DNA from 4 places in the Paenibacillus sp. FSL R5-0887 genome. Region 3 is predicted to be linked to each of the others. Evidence: riboswitches for the same ligand, from Rfam matches in the RefSeq annotation. Region 3 holds a riboswitch; each other region holds the start of a gene.
What was found. Region 3 has a riboswitch for cobalamin ahead of metE (5-methyltetrahydropteroyltriglutamate--homocysteine S-methyltransferase). Riboswitches for the same ligand answer to the same signal wherever they lie in the genome.
Positions count from the first base shown of each region.

Region 1: it holds a riboswitch for cobalamin, as region 3 does, so the genes downstream of both, MKY14_RS25035 (anaerobic ribonucleoside triphosphate reductase) here and metE (5-methyltetrahydropteroyltriglutamate--homocysteine S-methyltransferase) in region 3, are expected to answer to the same signal.
Region 2: it holds a riboswitch for cobalamin, as region 3 does, so the genes downstream of both, MKY14_RS22830 (DUF4430 domain-containing protein) here and metE (5-methyltetrahydropteroyltriglutamate--homocysteine S-methyltransferase) in region 3, are expected to answer to the same signal.
Region 4: it holds a riboswitch for cobalamin, as region 3 does, so the genes downstream of both, MKY14_RS23495 (S-layer homology domain-containing protein) here and metE (5-methyltetrahydropteroyltriglutamate--homocysteine S-methyltransferase) in region 3, are expected to answer to the same signal.

Region 1 is NZ_JBBOCE010000002.1:1,604,341-1,610,622, forward strand. It holds gene MKY14_RS25005 (hypothetical protein) at 123-338, shown strand; gene MKY14_RS25010 (undecaprenyl-diphosphate phosphatase) at 614-1,417, opposite strand; gene MKY14_RS25015 (hypothetical protein) at 1,617-1,796, opposite strand; gene MKY14_RS25020 (hypothetical protein) at 2,235-2,402, opposite strand; tRNA gene MKY14_RS25025 (tRNA-Thr) at 2,637-2,708, opposite strand; gene MKY14_RS25030 (MTH1187 family thiamine-binding protein) at 2,802-3,110, opposite strand; cobalamin riboswitch at 3,489-3,723, shown strand; gene MKY14_RS25035 (anaerobic ribonucleoside triphosphate reductase) at 3,967-5,952, shown strand; gene nrdG (anaerobic ribonucleoside-triphosphate reductase activating protein) at 5,949-6,282, shown strand, end outside.
Region 2 is NZ_JBBOCE010000002.1:1,080,632-1,086,913, forward strand. It holds gene MKY14_RS22830 (DUF4430 domain-containing protein) at 116-2,680, opposite strand; cobalamin riboswitch at 2,851-3,053, opposite strand; gene MKY14_RS22835 (GAP1-N2 domain-containing protein) at 3,182-6,178, opposite strand; gene MKY14_RS22840 (hypothetical protein) at 6,175-6,282, opposite strand, start outside.
Region 3 is NZ_JBBOCE010000001.1:2,866,669-2,872,950, forward strand. It holds gene metE (5-methyltetrahydropteroyltriglutamate--homocysteine S-methyltransferase) at 59-2,362, opposite strand; cobalamin riboswitch at 2,518-2,723, opposite strand; gene MKY14_RS12960 (undecaprenyl-diphosphate phosphatase) at 2,823-3,683, opposite strand; gene MKY14_RS12965 (DedA family protein) at 3,734-4,357, opposite strand; gene MKY14_RS12970 (FtsX-like permease family protein) at 4,375-6,282, opposite strand, start outside.
Region 4 is NZ_JBBOCE010000002.1:1,248,750-1,255,031, reverse strand. It holds gene arcC (carbamate kinase) at 1-209, shown strand, start outside; gene MKY14_RS23510 (hypothetical protein) at 402-983, shown strand; gene MKY14_RS23505 (transposase) at 1,005-1,298, shown strand; gene MKY14_RS23500 (cellulase family glycosylhydrolase) at 1,368-3,089, opposite strand; cobalamin riboswitch at 3,431-3,631, shown strand; gene MKY14_RS23495 (S-layer homology domain-containing protein) at 3,795-6,282, shown strand, end outside.

The DNA.
Region 1 (6,282 bases), on a different contig from region 3:
TATGAAGCCCGTCTAAAGATTTGCTGAATTTTTATTATTTTTATCGAAACCGATCAAACAAGGTAACGTATCAATCTTAATTTCCAAATTACTACATATACAAAATGGAGGTGTGTATAAAGATGAAAATATTCAGTCTATTGCTTGTAGCATTGTCTTCCATTGGAGTAGTTGCCACATTCGGATTTTCAACATTCGGCTTAATCACAGGAGTTATAGGAGGGCTTATTGCAGCATTTGCAATTTCAGGCTACTTGCAGTCTGTCAGACGTGATTACCCCAATGAGAGCTATGAGAATAAACAAGTTAAGTATCAATCGAACTATAATACTTGGTAAGCAAAAAACCCACCTTAAACTGGTGGGGATTTTCATATTCCCAAACACTTGTAAAATTACTTTGTGATATTAATGGTAGAAGAAACAAACGAGGGATAATGGCTAGCTGTAGAAGTGCTTACACCGAAAATTCATTCCTTAGTTCATAGACTACTTGAGCTTTGTCTTGTTTGGTGATTTCCCCTTGTTTTAACCTCTAGTTTAATCTGTGCAGGATATGATGTATAGCCTTTTTAAAAGCTTCTTTCCCATGATGTTCATATTGACTAATCCAATTAATGTATGACAATTAAATAGAAGAGCGCTGCTAAAACAAACCGGTATAGAGCAAACCACTCCAATCGAAGTCTCTTAATCAGTTTGATGAACGTCACTACTGCAATCATTGCCACAAGAAAGGATGTCGCAAAGCCAATTAACATTAGAAGCAAATCGTCAGAACTCAGCAAATCACGACTATCGTACAAATCTAACAAGCTTGCACCAAACATAACAGGCACGGAAATAAGGAATGTAAAATCTGCAGCGGCTTTTTGGCTAGTGCCAAGCAACAGGCCACCTGAAATCGTCGAACCTGATCTCGAAAATCCCGGCCATAACGCCAAGCATTGAAACAGACCAATTCCGAAAGCCTGTTTATAATTAATCCCATCGATAGTACCAGCGGTTTCAGTCCGCCTATTCCGCGCTGCAATGATCATCAACACGCCACCAACAACTAGACCTATCAAAACAGGGGTTGGGCCAAATAATTGGCTTTTTATTGTGTCCTTGAAGAGAAGATATAGGGTTAATGCTGGTAACATAGCCAAAATCATATGAATGACATTTAATCCTTTGCTTTTGGAAAAATCCATTCTAATCATATTAACCCCAATCTCCAAATACCTTTTCCAATAAAGAATTAAAACTGCCATCACTGCACCCAACTGAATAACAATTTTAAAAGTTATTGCAGCATCTCCCTCAAAGCTAAGCAAATCGCCTGCTAGAATAAGATGTCCAGTAGATGATACTGGTAAAAATTCAGTTAAGCCCTCTATTATGCCAAGTATTATTGCTTTAATTACATCAGTCATTAGTGCATTGTCCCCTTTCGGAAATAAAATCATTTAATTTCCAGTATAAGGGAGACAAGTAAACTTCCCCATCGATTAACCTAACAATATTCAATTCAGAATGACATAATTGTCACATTGCTCATTATTCCAATCTTAAGTAACTCCTTTATTAAACTATCCTTTCCCGTTAGCATAACAACAGTATCAAACATTAAATTCAACCTGTATCAATAAAAAATCCGTTAACCTTCTGAACTTGCTGCCCGTTATTTTGGATAATCAATTTCAGAGCATGCAGCAGATATGAATACCGAAACGTAACTTCCATTTGATCATTCTGCAGCCGCGTGCGTGGAGCCTCAATGACCATCATGATTCCAAAGCGCTGAGAAACCACACAGAACCGCCACCCCAACCAAGAATAGGGGGGCTTTTTTTGGCAAAACACAAAATATTAAGTATAATGTTATTGTCGAAACGCTAAGGCGTCTGTACAGGATGGCTACCTGGCACTGATGATGGCAGGCCAAGCGCTTTATAAAGTTTTCTTTATGTGTATTTATACTTTAGGAGCGTGGTTATCTATGAAAATTAATATTACAGCACATTTTAACATTGATATTACTTTATCTCTTCATCTGTTAGCCGTAGCCAGTCTTGCTTATGAACTCAGTTCACTGACGAGCTCGTGAAATTCGAGCGAAAAGTATCTGTACTAAGACACCTTGTGGTGTCTTTTTTATTTTTATAGTAATTACCATCTAACCGATCTGCCCCCGCAAGAGAAAAGCAGCTTATGCTGCTCCTCCTCCACCATTCTTCATTCTGATTGCTGTCAGCTTGCGCCACACCTTCCATCTGCTCGACAGTGACCACTAGTCATACCGTTTTCATTAGCGATTTCGCGCAATGTCTTATCTTCCTTGATACGTTTCTCCAGAAGAACAGGGAACAGCAGGGGCTGTCCATCATATTCGACTTCAGGAAAGATTAGGCCATTCATCAATAAATATCACTCTGGATACTTATTCACATGTTCTCCCCAATCTGCAGGAAGCGGTGCCCCGATGTATCGGAGATTCTATTCTAGGAACCCGAAAAGAAGTGGAGAAAATTGACGAGACACCCACTTTACTCGGATAAAGGGTAGAAGAATGGAAGAAGTCAGGGGGATTTAACGAAAAATGGCACGGTCCCGGAATCCCGGAAAACCGCGCCATTGCGCCATTCTTAGATATGCGGGTGAAGGGAATTGAACCCCCGGCCTACGCATTACGAGTGCGTTGCTCTACCCCTGAGCTACACCAGCTTAACGCTGTTTTTCTGTCAAACAAAAAATATTATACAACTTTCAGCCAGAAACGCAAGCCTATTTCTCCCTGTTTTCCGCCCTCCTAAACTGCTAATCCACCTGTAGCTTACGCTCCACAGACTCTAACTTTCCACGGCTAGTAGAGGGTTTATCGCGGCGGTCGTCTATTTTAAGTGAAGTAGAGACACGTTCTGCACCTGCGGCAAAAGGAGACTCATGCAAAGCTTCTACCGCGGCAAAAATGCGTTGCAGAGGCCCTTCGATGATCGTACCCATAGACGTAAGTTCATAAGTAATCCCTTCTACTGTCTTCAGCACCCGCTGCATATCCGCAACATAGCTGCTAAGACTGGTACTGCCTGTTCCAATTGGAATAACTGTAACTTCAGCGATAGGCATGAGAATACCTCCTCGAAATTTTATAGTAGCTGTCTCCTTCCATTGTAACAATTCCACCGCTCTGTCACAAACTAAGCAAGATTATCCTCCCTTATCTCTTCTATTTCTTCTGATTACTCCAAAATATGACTTTGGGCTAAGAGTATTTTCTCATGAGCAAATTCTAGGGTCATCTGCACTATATTTATGGACTCTTTGTGGCATCTTTTCGGACAATTTATGAATCATTTCGCATCTCCCTGTGGATCAATTGTGGATTACTTATGGACAGCCTGTGGATCATTTGTGGAGTACTTTTGAAGAACCCGCTCCCCGCGCGGGTTTTCTAAAAAACTGTTTACAAACACAACATCTTGGGTTATTTTTATCTAACGACAACAAAATATAGTGGAGACAGGCGCTTTGATCCTTAACCGGATTTAGAGCTTAATAGGGAAGCGCGGTGAGAATCCGCTGCGGTCCCGCCACTGTAACCGGATGGCCTTCTTAAGCTTCTGGGAAGCTTGAGAATCCACATCTCCCGGCAAATGCCACTGAGGGTTAGGAACACCCTTGGGAAGGCGCCGAGAGATCCCACGGAAGCCAGGAGACCTACCTGTTTCGACGACACCAACTATTGATGCCTGCGAGGAACAGGGATGGTGTCCGCATGCGGTCATCTACGTAGAGACCTCTGCAAATATCCGTGTGGATATTTACATAACGCATCGGGCATTTTCTGCCATCCTCGGGTAGGGGATGCTTTTTTTTATGTAATCTGAACAAATATACGACTGCTTATAGCAGTCCAACTTCTTATGGATATATGGATTTGATGATAGATGTTTTTCTTTTATACTGAGAGGAGAGCTGTACAATGACGTTGTTGGAGAGACAATTTAATGGAGTAGAAAATGCACGGGAAGTTCTTTTAGAAGAGCTCATTGATTTAGGCCGGGATATTATCGACAGTCGGGATATGGACCTATTGCGCGAGAATGCCAATTTGAATGGAGAGAGTTTCTCCGGTAAAATGAGCAAGTTCGGCAGTGAATATTCAAAATGGTACGCCCGCAATTTTACGATGCCGCCACAGCTAGTGCAGGCTATTGATGACAATGTCGTCTATGTGCATGATCTGGATCAATACGCGATTGGAACGACGAACTGTATTTTTATCCCGTTTGATAAACTTCTCCGTGAAGGTTTCAATACCGGCAACGGCAGCGTTCGTCCTCCGAACTCAATAATGACAGCTATGTCTCTGGTAGCGATTATTTTCCAATCCCAGCAAAATGCTCAATATGGTGGTGTATCCGCCAATAAACTCGATTACGATCTGGCACCTTATGTAACCAAATCCTTCGCCAAGCTGTTCCGCAAGGGTCTGGATTATTTTGAAGAAGGACAAGCTGACGAATCTTTGGGCGAGATTACGATGAGCCGGACCGATCTGGCGGAGTCATATCCAAGAGCGTTCCGTTTTGCACTAAAGGAAACCGAAATCGAAACCCTGCAAGCGGCTGAAAGTATGGTACATAATCTGAATACCATGTCCAGCCGATCCGGTGGACAAATACCGTTTACCAGCATCAACTACGGTACTTGTACTTCACCAGAAGGTCAGCTTGTGATCAGTTCTCTGCTAACCGCAACTATGAACGGACTTGGCAGCGGAGAAACACCAGTGTTCCCGATTCAAATCTTCAAATGCAAGCAAGGAATCAATCAACAGCAAGGCGATCCTAACTATGAACTGTTCCTAAAAGCAGCTGAATGTTCTGCGCGCAGACTATATCCAAACTTCGCTAATCTGGACGCTCCGCTCAACTTGCAGTATTATGATTCAAGTGATCCTGATACGGAGTTCGCTACAATGGGCTGCCGAACCCGAGTGCTCGGTGACCGTTTTGGGCGTAATCATTGCTCTGGGAAGGGCAACCTTTCCTTTAATACACTAAATCTGGTTCGGCTAGGTCTGGCACACGGCACAGTAACAGGCAGACGTACCGTCGCAGACGAAGCTGGCTTCTATGAAGATCTAAATCATTATATGGATATTGCGCTGGAAGGACTTCTCCATCGCTTCCACATCCAAACCGCACAAAAAGCTAAAGCTTCCGATTTCATGATGCGAGAAGGCGTTTGGGAAGGCGGCGAACATCTTGCACCCGATGACACTGTAGGCGATCTGCTGAAGCATGGCAGTCTGTCTCTTGGCTTCATCGGTATGGCGGAATGTATGAAAGCTATGTACGGCAAACACCATGGCGAGGATATGGAAGTTCATGCCAAGGCGCTGGCTATCGTGCGTCATATGCGGGACTATTGCGATCGGAAAAGTGAGGAACTGGATCTTAACATCACCCTGTTCGCTACTCCAGCAGAAGGTTTGTCCGGTAAATTCACCAAAGTTGACCGCAAGGTACTGGGTTCCATTCCGGGCGTAACCGACCGTGAATATTATACGAACTCTTTTCACATCCCTGTATACTTCGATCTGGGTGCTGCTCAGAAGATCAGCTTGGAAGCTCCTTTCCATGAATACTGCAATGCCGGGGCTATTTCTTATGTCGAATTAAACGGCAATGCCCGCAACAACCCATCGGCTTTTATCAAAATCATTAAATATGCGCTCGAACAACAGGTCAGTTATTTCAGCATTAACCATCCGATTGACCGCTGCTCCAGCTGTGGATACGAAGGCGTAATTGGGACAAACTGTCCTTCCTGCAACGCAAATGAGAATGATGTGCACATCCGCCGTTTGCGCAGAGTTACAGGTTATTTAACCGGCGACTATCAGACCCGCTTTAATGCCGCCAAACAAGCTGAAGTTCGGGATCGCGTTAAGCATCTATGAATATTTGCGGTTACTATCCGGAGTCGATTAACGAGGGAGAGGGCATGCGGGCCGTCCTCTTTCTCAGCGGCTGCCGCCATCGTTGCCCGGGATGTTTTAATCCCGAGACATGGAACTTTAAATATGGAGAAGTCTTCACCTTAGAACGACAACATGAAATCATTGCAGAAATCGCCGCTAACCCTTTGCTGGATGGTCTGACACTGGCAGGCGGCGATCCTTTTTTCTCAGCAGAAGAGTTGCTGGGGTTCATTCATGAGCTTCGCACTGTACTGCCAGGGTTCTCAATCTGGATTTACAGTGGTTATACGTACGAAGAACTTACAGCCC
Region 2 (6,282 bases), on a different contig from region 3:
GTCGAATAAAAGTATATATTGTCATAAAACGACTTTCCTCAAATATAAAAAGGACGGGCACCCGATCCGCTATTACTCCGAATCCCTGTGCCCGCCTCCTCAAACTTCCTCTTCCTTATTCTCCAGAGGTATAGTACCAGTACAAAGTATCACCGTTCTGCAAAATATAACTGTCTGCACTGATGCTTGGATCCGCATCCCGGTTCGTTTTATACTTCCATCCGCTGCTTGGACCTCCATCAAATTCAGCCAACCCGTCAATAGATTTCACGTAGATGCTTCCAGCATTGCCGGATGATACTACCTTAGTCCCTAATTGACTGACTAGTAAGCTATAAGCCGTTTCGCCCTCTTTTAGAGCTACTGTTGTACTGGCTAGGATGGTTCCTTTCCGGCTATCTCCAATCACTGAGAGGGTAGCGGTAGCTTTTGCTGGAGCAATAACAGACGATCCGACAGTCAGAGACTGAGTATAACGCGCTACGCTCGGTACGCTGTCTTTAGTATAACCGGTAACAGTCAGTGTATAGCTATTTGCCGGGAGACCCCCATCAACAACAGCTACACCTTGTTCATTCGTGATTACCTTCTTATCACCAATCGAAACCTGCACACCTGCAGCCGGTGAGATAACCGGATCAGAAGTGAAGCTTTCCTGATTCCACACCCACTTTTTCTGTGAAACCTTTACAGTAAAAGCTTCATTAGCTTTTGGCTGTGATGGGGAAAGCACCACAGAATCTACAACCTGTGTATTTTCTCCTGCATAATAGACAAGCACACGATCGGATTCCTGTAGTTCGAACGCATCCATACCCACACTTGGATATATCCACTCCCCGCCGCGTGATACCACGAAGCTCCACCATCCGTCGTAAGTACCTTGCGAAACTCCATGGATACCTGATACAAAGTTGCCATAAGACGATTTGGTGATATCTACTTTAAAATCATCGGTAGACCCTAGTTGTTGCAACGCTTCAAGGGCATTGGAGGCTTTTAAAGTCCCCTCACTAATCAACCCTTCCGGGCCTTCAACGGTAAGCGAAGCTGTTACATTCTTAGAAATCACCTTTAGAGCTTTTGTATATTTAGCAATCGTTGGGGCTTTACCTTCACGGTAGCCAGTTACAGTCAGTGTATAGTCACCTGCGGGCATATTTCCTGAGAATACGGCCTCACCTTTAGCATTCGTCGTTACCTTGTGAGCTCCAATTTGGACCTGAACACCCGCAGCTTTTGCAGTTACAGGAGAGGAAGTATTCGTAGCAGCGTCCCATTTCCACGTCTTACTAGTTACAGTGACGGTAAAAGAATTGCCCTCTTTAAGATTTGCTTTGGAAAGCGTAACGGAATCCACAAGCTTAGTGTCGTCTCCGGCATAATAAACCAGTACCTGATCTGAATCTTTAAGTACAAAATCACTCATGCCTACATCGGGATTAATCCATTTTCCGTCACGCGATACAACATACATCCATCCGTCATAACCACCAAAGCTTCCAGCAGCAATACTTCCGATGCCAGTCACATAACTGCCCGAAGGATTCGTGATCGGCAAGTTCGTTTGAAGCGCCAGCTTCTCTAACGCTCCAAGTGCGTTGCCAGCATAGGCGTACCCTTGTGCCAACGTGGCCTGTGGTCCCTCAATCGTTACTGGAGCGTAGATGAGTGAGCTCTGAATGGAGGATTTGGAAAAATCGTATAGCTTACTGTTGCTTCCTTTATACAGCAAATTATAGGCAACCAGCGCCTGAAGCCCTTGCTCTGTCGCCAGAACATTACTGCTTCCACCACGGCTATGGGTGAAGCTACCATCAGCTAGACGATAGCTAAGCAGGTTCTCCATTAGATCCACTTTGTTTTTGGTGTATTCTAATCCACTAGGATCAACTCCGAAGGATGTGAGTCCAAGGATTGCTTGTGCGCTACTTTCAGCACTGTCACCGTAACCCCCATGGCTATCTTGAGCTGCGGATAACCAGGCTACGGCTTGTAGCCCTGCTAAGTAGGCTTCGGGATTATTTTTATGTGCCGCCAGAGCCGTCAAGGTTATCGCTGTCATATCAGGCTCACTTGCGCCTGAGGTTAGTGCAAAGCCCCCATCTGGATTCTGTTTGGAGAGAATCTCCGTAAGGAGCTTATCCGCCGTCCATTTCGCGTCACTTGGGATATTATATTTACCAGAATCCAGCGCAAGTAAAGCATATACCGGATTATTAAGCGTCTGTTCACTGAGCTTGCTGTTATTATAAATTTTCTCAATCAGATTATAGCCAGGAGTCGTTCCGTTACCAGCAAAGCTAGTAGGATCTGCACCAATCGCTCTCACTGCGAGCACGATTCGAGCATAATCGGTTACATTGGCGAAATTTCCAGCTGCATCCTTTACTTTTTTCTCAAGCTCTGAATGGTAACTAGCTGGCAGCTTGTACCCTGCTTGCGCTAATCCAATGGCTTGCCAATCCGATTGCACGCCACCTTTCAAGAGATATTCTGCAGCCGCATAAGTCGCATCCGCAACATTAATCCGCTCCGCAGCAGTTGCCTCCAGACCGGCGCCAGCGCTCGCTTCTGCAAATATTTGTCCCGCCGGAGCAAGAGATGTTCCTAGAATTGAAATGACCATGAATAAGGCCAGCCCAAGTGCTACAAACTTGGAAGACATGATTTTCTTCATTGTTTAACCTCTTTCTGTATAAGAATGGGTACTGCCGGGAATAAGACGCATAACATAAAGACCGCCCCTTTGGAGGGCGGTCAGGGAAGATTACAAATTGAGGCTGCGGCGCTTGCTTCCTGCCAACAGTCCATCTGTATATGTTCCACATTCTTACCCCACGAAGAATAGAAACGCTCACGAAAAAGGCAGGTCTCCTGGCTAATGCTTCATCGCTGTTCTTCACCTTCCCACCCTACCTTCGGGGCAGTGGCTTATAGAAGAAACGCTCCGCACATACAGTGGCGGGACCGCGCCGGACTCTTGCACCGGACTTCCCTTTTAAGCAGACGACTAGATTGATAGAGTCTGCACCTTTTCCAGTATGTAGTATCTTATTTTGACATCCATAATCATATCTATTAATACATAGCATGTCTATAGAAAAGCTAAGTATGGGCAGCAAAAAAAATGAACAGCAATATACCACCTCCCGGTAGGTATTGCTGTTCAGAAAGCTTGTTATTCTGCTGTTCCTTCCGGACTTGCAGTCGGGGAGGGTTCAGCACTTGAATCAGAAGCTGGTGGAATATTAGGGTCGGGATCTACGATCAGTGTAAATCTTCCGGCTTTGATCATACTTTTCTCTAGAATTGTCACTCCAGGCTCCAATGTAACCTCAACCTGATAGGAAGGTTGTTCACCTTCAGTCACAGCTGTTGCGGAAGGCAACCCAGTGCTGTCCTCAGTATCAGAGGAAGGCGTAGGAGACGGAGATGCATCAGCTACAGCATTAGTAGCATCTGCACCTTCTGCTGTTCCTCCAGTAGTGCCAGCGGTATCTGACTCGTCAGCGGTGTTTCCCTCATCCGTCCCATCCGTTAACGGCACTGGACAAGTGCCATTCGTGGCAGCGACCTTAAAGCTTTTATCTATCTCTGTAGACGAAGACATTAAACTAATCTCAGTCGGTTGAAACTGCACACAGTCATCTGCACTTGCGAAGGTGAACACCAATATGCTGCTCCCCTTATCTCCTTCGACGCTCTGATCCTTCAAGTATACTGAAGCTGGAGGCAGCATATTGCCTGCACTCTGAACAGGGGTCGGCTCAGGGCTTGTCCCCGGCAGAGCCGTCTTCGTATCATCCGGACGCAGCATACTGAATACGATAATTGCAATAATCACCAGAATACCCGTAATGGAGCCGGAGATTAAGAGTCGAAATCGGCTGCGGCTGATCCAGCGCGCCAGCGGGGAAGCCAGTTGGGAACGGGCTTCATTGTACACATTTTGCAGAGCAGGCCGAGCTGCCGCGACATAGTTCTTTCGGAATTCCCGATTCTTGAACGCTTCACGATCACTGCTCAGGAAATACTTCAGAATCGCCTTACGGTAACCCGGTTGCAGCTTTTTATTCGAAACCGTAAATAAAGGATTGCCTTGCGACCAAGCAAAAAACCGATAGATGATTTCTTTGTCGGAACCGGCTTTACGCTTTAACAGCTCCAGAAGCGCATCGTAATCCAGCGGACCCCCTTCACGCTGAGTTGTGTAGTAAAAGGCTAGCGGAAGCCGTTCAAAGGGTTCCAGAACACGCGCCTCTTTTAGCAAACGACGACCCAGTAGCTGCACATCGTCTAGTTCCTGCGGAGACAATCCTGTAAAAATCTCCTCATTCGGCTTCTCTTCACCAAACCAGCGGTAAGCGGCACGCAGCGCATTCTCTTTCTGCTTGCTAATCCTATCCAGTGGCGGCTGCCAATCGACAACATTACCATACCGTAAAAAAACTACCTCCAGAAGCTCCTCCTGCGTCATATCAGAAAGCGATAAGCGGTTCAGTAAGAATCTATCTGCTGAAGCAGCAAGATCCTGCATTAGGGAGAGTGCTCTAGGAGCAACTCCCGTTCCTTTGCGGCGATCTTTTTCTGCCTTATCTACAATTTCATGAATTTCCGCCACAGAAGCCACCGGATCATGCTCCAGCTGGAGCTTTTCTAGCAAATAATCCTTCACAGCATTTTGAGCAAAAGACTGCTCTAACGCCACTGGCAGGAACCGCCCCCAATGGAGCACAAAGCTCAGAATATCCGCAGATCTGGACGCCGCAGCTAGTCTTGATTCCATATAAGGCTCAAGTAGCTGCTTACGGAAATAAGTTTCAGACATCACGCGCTGGAAGTAAGCTGCACTTAACTCATCATTACTCTCAATGATCCCGTAAGCAGCACTCAAAATATCCTTGCGGCCCGCTTCCACACTATGAAGCATCCCATTGATGAAATAATCCACGATTCTGACCCTGTAATTGTGATCCTTAAGTACAAAATACTCTTTAAAGCATTCCATAATCGCCGGATCTGGCACATTTCTTTGCCGAATCAGATCAAATTCCCGGTCAAACCGTTCTAAGAAAATATCATTCAAGCGGATTCTAGAATGAATTGCACCGTCTGGTTTAAGGTAAGAAAGCAAACCACTTAGCACCGCACTCTTGTTTTCCGTATATAAATGCTCGTTCCCTTGCTCAATCTCATAAAATATAGCCAGCTCATTATAGAAAGAAAGGGTTAGCTTGTGCTCAGGACTCTCTCCACGCAGAATCTGATCGGCGAAGCTAACGAAGTCGTTAATATCTCCTGGATTCAGCAGTAATAGCTTCCACACCAAATCAGCATAAGGCTGGCGGGTCTCGCCAAAATCGACATTCCCCATCCGTCCGGAAGCCAAATCAAAGGTATAATCCTTCTCAATACTGCGGTCACCGGGACGAAGTGAACCTTTTTCCACAAAGCTAAGATGTATATATTTACGGCTTTGCGGTTCATTCGCATAGGTAATCACGCCTAATCTACGGCGGAATTCATACGGCAGCACGCTATACAGAATTTCTGTAAGCTCCACCGCCCGCGCAGACAACTCGGTGATAGGTACGTTTAGAGCCACGTAGATTTTTTTCTTACCTGCTACAGAGAGCATCACCGCTTGCAATAATGCCTTGAATATCCCTTCATCAATCCCTAACAGACGTAAGCCTGCGATTGGATCCGGGCTGCGGTCTGTGCGAACAACTGGAATAGAGGGCAGCTCCGGCAAGGTTCCACCAAGCTCTCCAGTATAACGCTCTGCAAAATCAGCATGCAGCCAGTCTACATAGCTCTGCACAATTTCTTCGGAACGTGAAGCAGGAACTACATAGTTATGTGCAAAAAAAGCGCTTCGTTGGCCTGTGAAATCGGCCGCTTGATAACGACTAACCCCAATAACTGTATCCCCGTTCTCAGCATGAAATAGGTGCAGCGCACCAGGATATGCAGCCTCATCCTTCTCTCCACGTGCGGTTAACTCCGCAGGAGCATCGTAGAGGCAGAAGGGATGAAGGATTTTTTTCACAAAATTATTGTCTAGACTATCTGATTTAGCTACCGTATCGAAGCCTTCTGTGGAACGAAACACTCCGCGGCGTTCGCGGGTGTACATCTGTTGGGCGATTGTTGACCCTGAGAAAACATTCACGGGCCGTCGCTCCCCTCAATATACTTCAGCTTATGCAGCAGCCAAATAAAAGGCTCGTCTACACGAATCGGGCTTACTACACCCTCAATCTTTTGATTCACAGG
Region 3 (6,282 bases):
AAAAAATAAGTGAACTAAAAAGCCAGGGTAAATTACCCTGGCTCTAATTTATTTATGTCTATTTTGAAGCAATAACCCCTGACTTTTCCCTCGCAATAGCAGCAGCGCTTACCATATTACGTAGTGCATCCTCTGTCTCCTGCCAGCCACGTGTTTTCAGACCGCAATCCGGATTAATCCAGAACTGTTCAGGGTCCAGCACCCGCAGCGCACGATCGATATTCGCCGTCATTTCTTCTACAGCCGGAACCCGCGGGCTATGGATGTCATACACTCCAAGACCGATTCCTTTATCATAGGCCTGCTCCTCAAAGCTGATAATCAGCTCCCCATGGCTACGTGAAGTCTCAATGGAGATTACATCAGCATCCATAGCCGATATGGAATCGATCATGTCATTGAATTCGCTATAGCACATATGCGTATGAATTTGTGTCGTAGCCTTCACATGGTTCGTAGCAACGCGGAACGACTTCACTGCCCAGTTCAGGTAATGCTCACGGTCTTCTGCCTTAAGCGGAAGTCCTTCACGTATAGCCGGCTCATCCACTTGAATCATTTCGATGCCTGCATCTTCTAGCGCTTTTACTTCATGGCGAAGGGCAAGAGCAATTTGATTGGCTACCTCTTCCCGGCTGAGATCATCACGTACAAATGACCAATTGAGGATAGTTACAGGACCCGTCAACATTCCTTTAACCGGAAGCTTCGTCAACGATTGTGCATAGACACTTTCTTTAACAGTCATAGGCTGTATAAATGCAACATCCGCGTAGATCACCGGTGGCTTAACGCAACGGGAACCGTAGGATTGAACCCAGCCATTACTAGTAAACAAGTATCCGTCCAGCTTTTCTCCGAAAAACTCCACCATATCTGTACGCTCGAACTCACCGTGGACCAGAACATCCAGACCTAGCTTTTCTTGGAAGGTAATTGCATCCGCGATCTGCTCACGAACAAATCCATCATAACGCTCCTGATTCCAGACCCCTTTACGCCATTTCAATCTCGCCTGACGCACTTCTACTGTCTGCGGGAAGCTACCAATTGTAGTGGTTGGCAGAAGTGGAAGCTGCCATTTCTCTTGCTGCACCTTTAAGCGTTCAGCAAAAGGCAAACTGCGTTGGTCCGGCAAAGCTGCAAGTGCAAGCACTTGCTCCGCCACATCCTTACGGCCACGCTCAGGTAGTGCGCGGAATGCTGCAATAGCTTCACGACTAGCGGCCAGCGCTGCTTTAGAAGCTTCTCCTTTATCTGCGAGGGCTGCTCCGAGCAGACTAAGCTCTGCAAGCTTCTCATCGGCAAAAGCTAACGCATTCTTAACTGTCGCCTTCAGCTTCACCTCACCTTGAACGGTGACTGGGACATGCAGCAGACTGCAAGAAGGCTGAAGAATAAGACGATCAAGCGGCACATGAACACTGAGCTTTTCTACCAGTTGCAGCTTAGCGTCTAAATCGGAACGCCAGATGTTCCGTCCATCAATAATTCCGGCACCCAGCCATTTGTCCTTCGGCCAGCCAAGACGTTCGATAGAAGCCAGATTTGCTCCACCATCGTGCACAAAGTCAAGACCCAAGCCTTGAACAGGCAACTCTAGCAGTGCTTCCAACGGTTCAGCAGCTTCAAAATACGTCTGTAAAATAATATTCAAGCCCGGCACGGAGCCGGCAATTTCTGTGTATATCGAGTTAAGCAGTGTTAATTCTTCTTTACTTATGCCTGTAACAATCGCTGGCTCATCGATTTGTACCCAGCTTACCCCTTCTTGCTTCAGTTCCTGTAGCAGTTGAACATAGACTGGAACAAAACGTGCAGCAATCTTGGCGATATCTGCCGCTGCGTAACCTTTGGACAGCTTAAGGAAGGTATACAGACCTAAAAGTACCGGTTTACCTTCAATCCCTGCCTGCGATTTAGCAAAACGATAAGCCGCTAGAGGTTTATTTTCAGTCAGGCGTGGTGTTTGTGTGCCGATCTCTGGAACGATATAGTGATAGTTCGTATTGAACCATTTGGTCATCTCACAGGCAGTAGCCTCAGCATTACCACGGGCCATTGCAAAATAAAGATCAAGCCCGATGTCGCCGCCATCATACGTGTACCGTGGAGGTACAATTCCAAACATAACAGCCGTATCCAACACATGGTCATAAAAAGTAAAATCATTCACCGGAATAAGCTCAATTCCTGCCTCTTGCTGGGTCTTCAAATGCTGCAGCTGAATTGCTGCCATTTCGGAGCGGAATTGCTCCTCATTTATTTTCCCCTGCCAGTAGGCTTCCAGTGTCTTTTTCCACTCGCGGTTCTTTCCGATTCTCGGATATCCAAGATTGCTTACTTTTACTTTATTCATCATCTCGATACACTCCCTCTTCCATCTCTTATTTCAAACTCCAAAGCTACTTGCTTTCCTATAAAAAAGAGCGCCCTTCCCTAAAAAAGTCAAAGGGAAAGACGCCCATGATATACCCATGGTTAACGTCTAACACCTCCCTATCTTCCGTAGGTGAAGCAGTGCTGTTGAAACAGGCAGGTCTCCTGGCTAGCGGCGTCAACATCTTGAACAGTCTTCCCAGCAGTAGTAAATTGCCAGTGACCTCTGTTGCTCGAGATTCTTCCGTTACAGTGGCGGGACCGCATCGGCTTCGAACCGAATTTCCCTATTAAGCCTACCGAATTACTATTTCCCGGTCAGCACCTGTCTCCGATATCATTCATCATTTGAGTGTCTTAATCTGATGTCATCATACGTGAAAGCCCCAGCAATCTGCAATAGATTACTGGGGCTTCTGTTATATCGATTCCTTATAACGGACTTAGAAAAATACGAAATATACTACAGCAGCAAGAATTATACGGTATATAGCAAACGGTAAGAGCTTGATACGATTGATCAGTTTTAAGAAGAATCGCATCGATAACAGCGCAAATAGGAAGGCACTAATAAAGCCTGCGATAAAAAACGGCAATGCATCCATGGTGAAATATTGCCAGTTTTTCATCAGTGACAACAAACTGGCACCTGCCATGATGGGTACTGCCATAATAAACGTAAAATCAGCAGCGGCACGATGGCTCATCCCGAGGAGTACGCCACCAGAAATCGTCGAGCCCGAGCGTGAAAATCCAGGCCATAACGAAAAACACTGTACAAGACCTACACCAAGTGCCTGTTTGTATGTAATCTGATCTACACTCTCAGTTCTGATCTTCTTCGGCCCAAACAGATCGGCAATAATCATTAATACAGCCCCAATCACTAGACCAATTAACACTGTTGAGGTAGAGAATAAATGCTCATCAATATAATCATTAAACAGAACACCTAACACACCTGCAGGCACTAACCCTACCAGAACCTGAGTCAGCTTGAGATGCCCGCCCTGCTCCAACTGCGGTAGCTCCTCTGTTACAGGATCCAACTGCTTACGGCTGAAACGCTTTAAGCCTAACAAATCAATGAACCGATTTCTAAAAATCACAACAACCGCTAATATTGAACCCAGTTGAATAACTACTTTGAAGGTATTTGCCGTATATTGTCCAAATAACTCCTGTGATTTCAGCCACATATCATCAACAATAATCATATGACCCGTGGAGGATACTGGAGCAAATTCGGTTAAACCTTCAACAAGCCCCAAAATAATGGCTTTAATAATCGTTAATAGCTCCATGTGTTTCCCTCCTTTTTAATAGTCATTTCTATTATCAGTCCACTACCCGCTTAGCCCTCAGTGTTCATTCTCCGGCTGCGTTTGCGGAAGTACAGAAACCCAAGAATAACTAATCCACCAGCAATTAGTACATAGACTACATTGGAGTACACGTCCATGTACATAGCAATGTCTTCCCAGGATTCTCCTAAAGCCGCGCCAATAAGCACAAGCAGCAAATTCCATCCCAATGTGCCAATCGTTGTGAAGATCATAAATACTCCAAATTTCATGCCCGACATTCCCGCCGGAATCGAAATCAGACTGCGGACCAGCGGAACCATCCGACAAAACAATACAGTCCAATAGCCATATTTATCAAACCAGGCGTCAGCCTTGTGGATATCTTTTTTAGTGACGCGAATTAGGCCCCCCCAGCGTTCAACCAGTTTCTCTAACCGGCTCACATCCAATAATCGGCCAATATAATAGAGAATTACTGCACCCAGTAGTGAACCAGCCGTGGCAGCAATGATTACACCAAGGATCGTCAAGCTCGTCGTAGTCGTCATAAATCCTCCAAAGGGCAGGATCACTTCTGAAGGAATTGGTGGAAATATATTTTCAAAGGCCAGCATCAGAAAAATACCGAAGTAACCAAACTGCTCCATAAAATCTGTAATCCATGCTTGCATCTTGTTATCCCCATTTCTCATATCAAGTTCTTCTTCAGGTTGCGTAAATAGCGGCTGCGAATAAAAAAGAAGTATAGTCCTTGAGCAGCCAAATATCCGAGTAACACCGCGCCTGTCTCCGTTGCGATAGATAAGTAGAACAACCGTTGAAGCGCAATAAAGGCAAACACACTGTGTAAAATAGCTATTCCGACCGGCACAAAAAACAACAAAGACAGCTGAATCGTAACTATTCGATTGAGTTCTTTATCCGTAAGCCCCATCTTGGACAAAGTGGAATATTGATTGCGATCATGATCAAGATCGGTATATAACCGGAAGTAAAGAAAGCTGCCTGCCGCAATAAAAAAGACAGTACCCACCAGCAAGGAAGCAAAAAGCATTGTGTTATACAATGTTTTCTGAAGCTCAAACAGCGTGCCGCTGATCACAATCGCATACGGAGAATCACTTTCATAGGACTGTTTGCCTTTATGGGCAAGATCAGCTGCGATACCTACCGTCTGCGGAAAATCCTCTACATAAAAACCTGTATAAAGATCCGTCTGCACGGGATCAATAGCACTGTAAAGCTCGTCACTGATCACGACACCACTAAAATCCCCGCCATCTCTACCATCCAGCTCCGGCAATAAATATTCGGCAATGGGGACTTGCTCGGTATAACCTATTTCTTTAATGGCAAGTCCTTGCTGCAAGGAATAGACCGCTTTTACTCTGCCTTCTGTTAAACTGCGATCCCGCTGCGAACCAATCATCACCAGACCTTCGTTGCCCACCAGAGCACGCTCATCTGTTGGGAAACCTGCACGTTGCAGGGCGAGATTATAATCACTGAAAGCAATCAAGGGAAGGCGTAAAGTGCGATCGGGTCCAGTCTGAGCTTCGACCTCAGCATATTTAATCGGGATACTAAGCGCTTCATAAGGGAGTCCGTGCGTCTTGAGCTCTTCCTTAATTTCGTTCAGATGCTGATCAAAGGGTACACCCGTCTGATTTCCTTTGGCTACATAACCCACTGCTGCGGGATAATCCAATTTCAGCTCTCTGGAAAGTGTATGTATCGATGCAAATACCCCTACGGAAGTGAAGGAGACTGCGGATACAATCGTCACCATAAAAAACATCCGGCCATTCTCTTTCCAGCGGTAGGACAAACCGGATAAAGTGATGATATTCGTACGATGCCAATACAAGCGCCGAATGTCCTTAAGCAGCTTAACCAAACAAATACTTAGCTGGGTATAAAAGAGATACGTCCCGATAACCGTAATCGCAACGACCGGAAACATGACTTTCTCTACGGAAGCAGCTTTTGCAGTAGCCGCCATATAATAACCACTGATCAGCAGTACAGCAGAAATAATAGATAATACAAAGGATACTTTGGGTTCTTCTTCTGCCTTACGCTCTCCCTGAAACAGATGCATCAGTGACTCATTGCCGATAAAAACAAAGGTGCAAAGCGATATCAGAAAAAACAATAACACGAAGCTGCAAATCGTAAGCACAAGTGCCTGCCATGGGAGATGAAAGGTTAACAGGGGAATTCCCAAAAAAGTAGATCCGATCATCAAAAATAATTTGCCCAGAAGTAACCCGAGAAGGGTACCTGTCAGGATGGCAGAGGTGCCGATCATCATATTTTCCAGAAAAACCATGGTGTTCAGCTGTCTCTTCGTCATTCCATGCATCAATAAAATTCCAAACTCCATCTTGCGCGACTGCAGGAAGGATCCAACGGATACGAGTACGAACAAAGAACAAAAGACATAAATAATTGCCTCTGCCACCATCATCGTATGAGCCGCCGTACTATAAATTAAGCTCTTTGAAATATCCGGATGGTAAATAAACAAAGCGCACACGAAAAAGATCATCACCGAAAAAGCACTGACGACAAAATAAGCGGCATATTTGCGTTT
Region 4 (6,282 bases), on a different contig from region 3:
CGCCTGAGCAGAAGGCTCTTGAAGAAGTTACAGCGGCAGAAATGTTGGTATATGCGGAGCAGGGTCATTTTCCTGCTGGCAGTATGCAGCCTAAAATTGAAGCAAGTCTTGGCTTTTTGAAAAAAGAGGGACGCAGAGTTATCATTACCAATCCGGAAAATATGAAAGCTGCGATGAGCCAACAGGCTGGCACACATATTGTAAATTAATAGGATCTAATTTATCTCATCATTTCATGGAGACCGCCACTGATCTAAATCAGGGCGGTTTTTTGACATATTCATGAATTGTTATCTAACTGTTGCTTTCAGATGGCCATATTCTGGTGAATAAAAGGAAGATAAGAGGTAAAACTATGTCCACTATAGAGAAAAAAATACATTAAAATGCGGGGGTAAAAGATGATATCGAATAAAGGAACAACACAACGTTTTACCAGGGCTACAATTCTTTGTTGTATTTGTGCATGTACGGTATTGCTAAGTGGATGCACTAAAGCAGCGGATGAGACTCAAGTGCCTACTCCAACAGCTCAAGTAGAAACCGCAGCACCTTCTGCAGAAGCTACTACACCTGTACCTACGAATAACGCAACAGAACAACCTCTAACATCTGCGTCACCCGGCTCAAATACTGGGAAACTTCCAGAGGGGGTTAGCGTTCAGAGAGTTATCAAGGAGGTTTCGTTAAAAGATAACTATCATAAAAAGGTTGAGCTGCTAACTGACGGAGGCAAGCGGGTCACCATTACAGATCCGAATCAAAAGATTGTTTTGCAGCAGATTGAATATGACGGAAGGATCACTGCGGTTAAGGGTAAACAGGTTACCGTTCAAGTGGAGGGCGGTAAAGAGCAAACCTTAACGATTCCTGATCATATAGTCATTGAAGATGAAGACAAGCTCGGATTGAATAATGGCGTTGAAATCGAGTGGACGGTAAATGCAGATGGACAAATCGAAAGTGTGGAATTGGACGATTAAAAATTTACCGAGGTGAGCTGGATGAAATTTCTAATCGTACTTGGTAGTATTCTTGTTCCCATTGTTATGCTGATGTTACAGGGGAAATCGATAAAGTGGCGTATGGTTTTTAATGTTGTTTCGGTCTTAAGTGCGATTATCTTTGGAAATATTTCCGCCTTGGCGATTTACGAGATATTAAGAGATCGCGCTGTGTTTATGACCTCGATCCATGCGATATTTTTGAATCCAATGTTTCTTATTACCGGAGCCTATCTTGGCGTATATTTAATTTATCGATTGATGATAATTTCGTATGATGAGGTTTATATGTGATAGGTAGAATACAAATAGGGATGTTCCCTGAAGGGACACCCCTATTTGTGTTGTTAACAGGACCGATGCTTAAGAGGACTTTCCTACAACGTTTGTTCCGCTCTTCGTGATCTTGTAGGTGATAATATCCCCATTCCAGAAGTGGAACTTCAGGATAACCTCGCCGTCTTTAACATCTTTAAAGAACGCGGGAAGCAGCTTGATTTCTTTAGTGTTATAAGAAGGTGAGAAGGTATTGCCGAATTCCTTAAATGGAGTCCAGTCCTGCGGACCTGCATTGCCACCAGCGGTATACACAGCTTCCATTGTGGCAAGCTGGTTACCATTAAAGGTGGTCGGAATGGCAAAGGATTCAGTCGTGCCTTTTGCATCGCTTAATTTAGCTGTGTCATACACAATGACCTTAAGTCTCCACGCAACACCCTTGTTGAATTTCAGAGTCAGCACGGCATTTTCACCGTATTTTTGGGAAGCTGTGAGCTTTTTGAGTTGGCTGGCTTTGAGGGTAAGCTCCTCACCATTTAAGGTGTAATCTTTACCTTTGGTCAGATACTTTCCGTTGGCACTAATGGTGGTTAGCTTATTGCCGTTCAGGTTTAGCTTAACCTTGGTATCTTTGATTTGTGCACCTTTTTTTAGGTAGACCAAATCGCTTTCGGTGCTGGAGGAACGCTCCTTCAGACCAGACATTAATACATTGTGGAGTTCAGGATCAGACCACTTATAAGTTTTACGGTTGAAATGCTGCCCGTTATCCCAGAGCATGGAAGTCATTTTCTTTTCTTTCAAATAATAAGTCAGATACTCAAAGAATTTAAGCTTCTCGCCCTGTTCAATCACACCCGTGTCTTTATCGAAACCTAATAAACCAAATTCGCCGACGATGACAGGGATGCCTTTAGCTACAAATGTATTGTAAACGTTATCAAAAGTTTGAGTGATATCGTTTTTTGTATCTTTTTCAAACGTGGTGTAGCCGGCAATGTTCACACTAAAAGGCCAGAAGCCATAGAAGTGAACGGTCGCAATAATATTTGGATCGTTCAGAGCCGTAATCGTCTTATAGAGATGATCCATTCTTGTTTGCGTAGGTGAAGACTCTAATGAAGGTAATACAAGTGGGCGGAGGTCGTTTTTCCCACCGGATTTCCGCACGATTTGATAGAAAGAGTTATTAAGTTCAGTAAGCATTTGCTCCATTTTTGCTTCGTCTGTGCTTCCACCATCGGTGAACCGAGGCTCATTTATGCTCTCGAACATCAGCTTATCGGATTTGTCCTTGAAGCGATCGGCAATTTGAGTCCAGGCTGCATCATAACGCGCCAGCGTTTCATCGTGTTTTTCTTCCATATGGCTTACCCATAGCCAGGAATCATGATGGACATTAATCATGACATAAAGCTTGGCGTCCAGTGCCCAGCCGACAACTTCTTCCACACGGTCGAGGTAGGCCTTTTCTAGGGTATAGTCTGGTGCCGCACCCATGTGAGTATCCCAGGTCACAGGAATCCGAATGCTTTTATAGCCTTGAGCGGCGATCTTTTTAATAAGATCTTGGGTCACACGTGGATTGCCCCAGGAGGTTTCATCCTCACCTGTAGCATCTAAAGTATTGCCAAGGTTCCATCCGGGCTGCATTTCGTCTACATAGGATTGGATCTTACTCTTTGGCGCTGCCTTAGCTTGTTGCTCGTCCTTAGTTGCAGCTGCGGCCATGGATGAGAACAGAGAGAGCAGAAGAGCGGTGACAAGTGTCAATGATAAGAAGGATTTCTGGATTCGCGTAGTCATTGAATTCTCCTTTGTGAGATAAATTTAGGATGCTTGGACCTGGCTTTGACGCTGTACTCGGTGGTTAGATGAACACAAACACCTCCAGTTTTATTTTGTAAACGCTTTCTGAATATACCCTAACATAGAATACACTTAGCGAGTACCTTACTAATTTGTGGTAAATTCATATAAGAATTAGTGATTTAAATTAATTTACCCCACAGTTGGATAAAGAAATTATTTGAATAACCCTACTCGTAGAAATTGGTTATTCAATAGGATTATCTCTAGCTGCCCGTTATACAAAAAAGAAATATAACATGACAAAAGCATATATATTAGATATGATGAAGCATGAAAATTTAAAATTAGAAATAGGTGCCAACTATGAATGTTGCGGAAGTACAATCATAGATTGGTTAAATGGAAAGCGGGTGTGAATCCCGCGCGGTCCCGCCGCTGTGAAAGAGGAGTCCTTGCAAAATGCCACTGGGAAACTGGGAAGGCAGCAAGGGTGATGATACTTGAGCCAGAATATCTGCCTTTTTCTGTTACACCATCAAACTCTACGATCGATAGAGAGGTGCTTGAATAGTGTTTGCCAGCTATTATTGTGGTTCACTATCTTAACCTCTTGACGTTTATGTTGAGTGGTTTTTTTGTGGTTATGAGAAAGTTTATTCTGTTTTTTATCATAGGTATGAAGGGAAGGGTTATGGAAAAATGAAGAAAAATAAGTTTTTAGCGTGGTTACTTATTGTAGCTGTATTTATTACGACATTCTCTACAAGTGTAATCCCGGCTCAAGCAGATGGAGCAAGCTCTACCCTTAAAGGGTATGTATCTGTATCCGTGGAGAAATTCACCTTAGGCCAAGGGTATATTAAGGAACCTATTAAAGTTCCGATTTATGAAGGCGATAATGGCGCATCTTTAATAACACGTGCGCTAGGTGATGGGAATTATAGATATTTAGGAAATATAGATAGTGGTTTTTATTTATCAGAAGTTAAAGATAGTGGCAGAAGCGAAGTCAATATTCCACAATATATTTTAGATATGATTTCAGCCGATGGGAATACAGTCGGCACTAAAGCAGACTCAGAGTGGTTAAGTCAGTTTGACTACACCTCCATGTCGGGTTGGATGTATGCAGTAAATAATGTGTTTCCTCCGTTTGGGATGACCGATTATAAGCCTCAAGACGGTGACATCATTCGAACTCAGTTCACCACTTATGGCTATGGTTCTGATCTTGGCGGCTGGGGGGAAATCCCAGTTCAACTTGCCAATAAGGATGCTTTAACTGCGGAAATCGCCGAGATTAACAGTGCCCCTAATAAAGAAACTATTTTGGACAGACCAGTAGTGCAATCGGCAGTTTATGAAGCCTATTCCGTGCTCGAAAACATGGCAAGCTCTCAAATAAGTGTAGATCATGCGCTTGTCGGTCTTAATAATGCATTAGACATAGAACCCCCTGTTATTACAGTAAGTGGCATACAAGATAAACAGGAAGTATCCAATAAAGAAATAAGCTTCAAAGTAGCTGTCACAGACAATGTATATAGTGACATTACTCCAGAAGTGAAGCTGAATGGAGTTACTTTATCACCTGCAAATGGGGAGTACAAAGCTACTCTGAATTCAGGCAGTAATGCAATTACTGTAACGGCTCTTGACGGAGCTGGAAACAAAACAAATGTAACTTATCAGGTTACTTACAAACTGGAAACTACAGTTGCCGTCAAACAACAGTTAGATAAAAACCTTGCTTATATTTTAAATACTGTAAAGAATCCAACGTTTGGAACAGGCAGCGGAGAATGGTCGATCCTTTCTCTGGCACGGGCGAACTATACAGTACCTAACGGTTATTACGATCTTTATTACAACAATGTAGCTACGAAAATAGCATCAACCATTAAAGAGGATGGAAAACTCGACGCCAATAAAAGCACAGAGAATTCCAGAGCAATATTAGGACTTACCTCTATCGGAAAAGATATCACAAATGTTGCGGGATATGATCTGAGAAAAGCACTCGCTGATTATCAATATATCCAAAAGCAAGGCAATAATGGTCCGATTTTTGCTCTGATCGCGTTAGATAGCCATAACTATGAGATTCCTGTAGTTGATGGAGTTACAGAACAGACCACAAGAGAAAAACTAGTTCAGTATATTTTAGATAAAGAGGTTAAAAAAGGTACAGCAGAAGCTGGCGGCTGGGCATTAGGCGTAACCAAAGCCGATGTCGATATGACTGCGATGGCGATGCAAGCTCTTGCACCTTATTATGCAACCCGTGATGATGTAAAAGCTGCCGTGGATCGGGCCATCCAATGGCTGTCCGATAACCAAAACAATCAAGGCGGATTTACAAGCTGGGGAAGCACTAGCAGCGAGAGTATCTCGCAGGTAATTGTAGCCTTAACTGGTGTAGGCGTAGATCCGCACACGGACGCTAGATTTGTTAAAAGTGGAAATTCGCTTATTGATGCATTACTTAGCTTTGCTGCACCTGAGGGTGGATTTAAGCATATCCTCACAGGCAAAGTAGACAATATGGCAACGGACCAAGGTACGTATGCTCTTGTGTCCTATGATCGTCTGATCAACCATAGCAACCGTCTCTTTGATATGAATGATGTGCAACTGGAACAACCAGAAGAACCGGGGCCTGGGCAACCAGAGGGTCCGAAAGAACTTCCGTTACCTTCTGGGGAGAACCCGAAAGTTGAAATCCCAAATGACGCTAATGATTATATCGTTCCGATCAGCACTGGAGATAGCAACAAAGAAATCACAGTAGCTATTTCGGAAGAAAATCAATCGAAGGTTAGTGTCAATTTACCAAGTAACAGCGACCTTCCTCAGATAGAGGCCATAAAAGGTAACGTATCTGTAGTCATTCCTAAGGGTGCAAAAGTTACAAGTGGGGATGCCTCTGCGATTGAACTGATTTCAGCTTTAACCGGTGCAGAATCTGCACTAAAAGATAGTGTGAATCAGATTATTCCTGGGGACAAGAAGCTTGATAACATTCTTCAAGCATTTTCCATGGGTGGTAGTGCAAGAGTAGAATTTAGTCAATTTATTACGTTAACCTTTAAGGACCTTAAAGGAAAAGAAGCTGCTTATATTCAAAATGGCACCCCTCATGCCATTCAAAAATTTGCAAGTGATGACTTAGGTTTTGCAAGCGGTA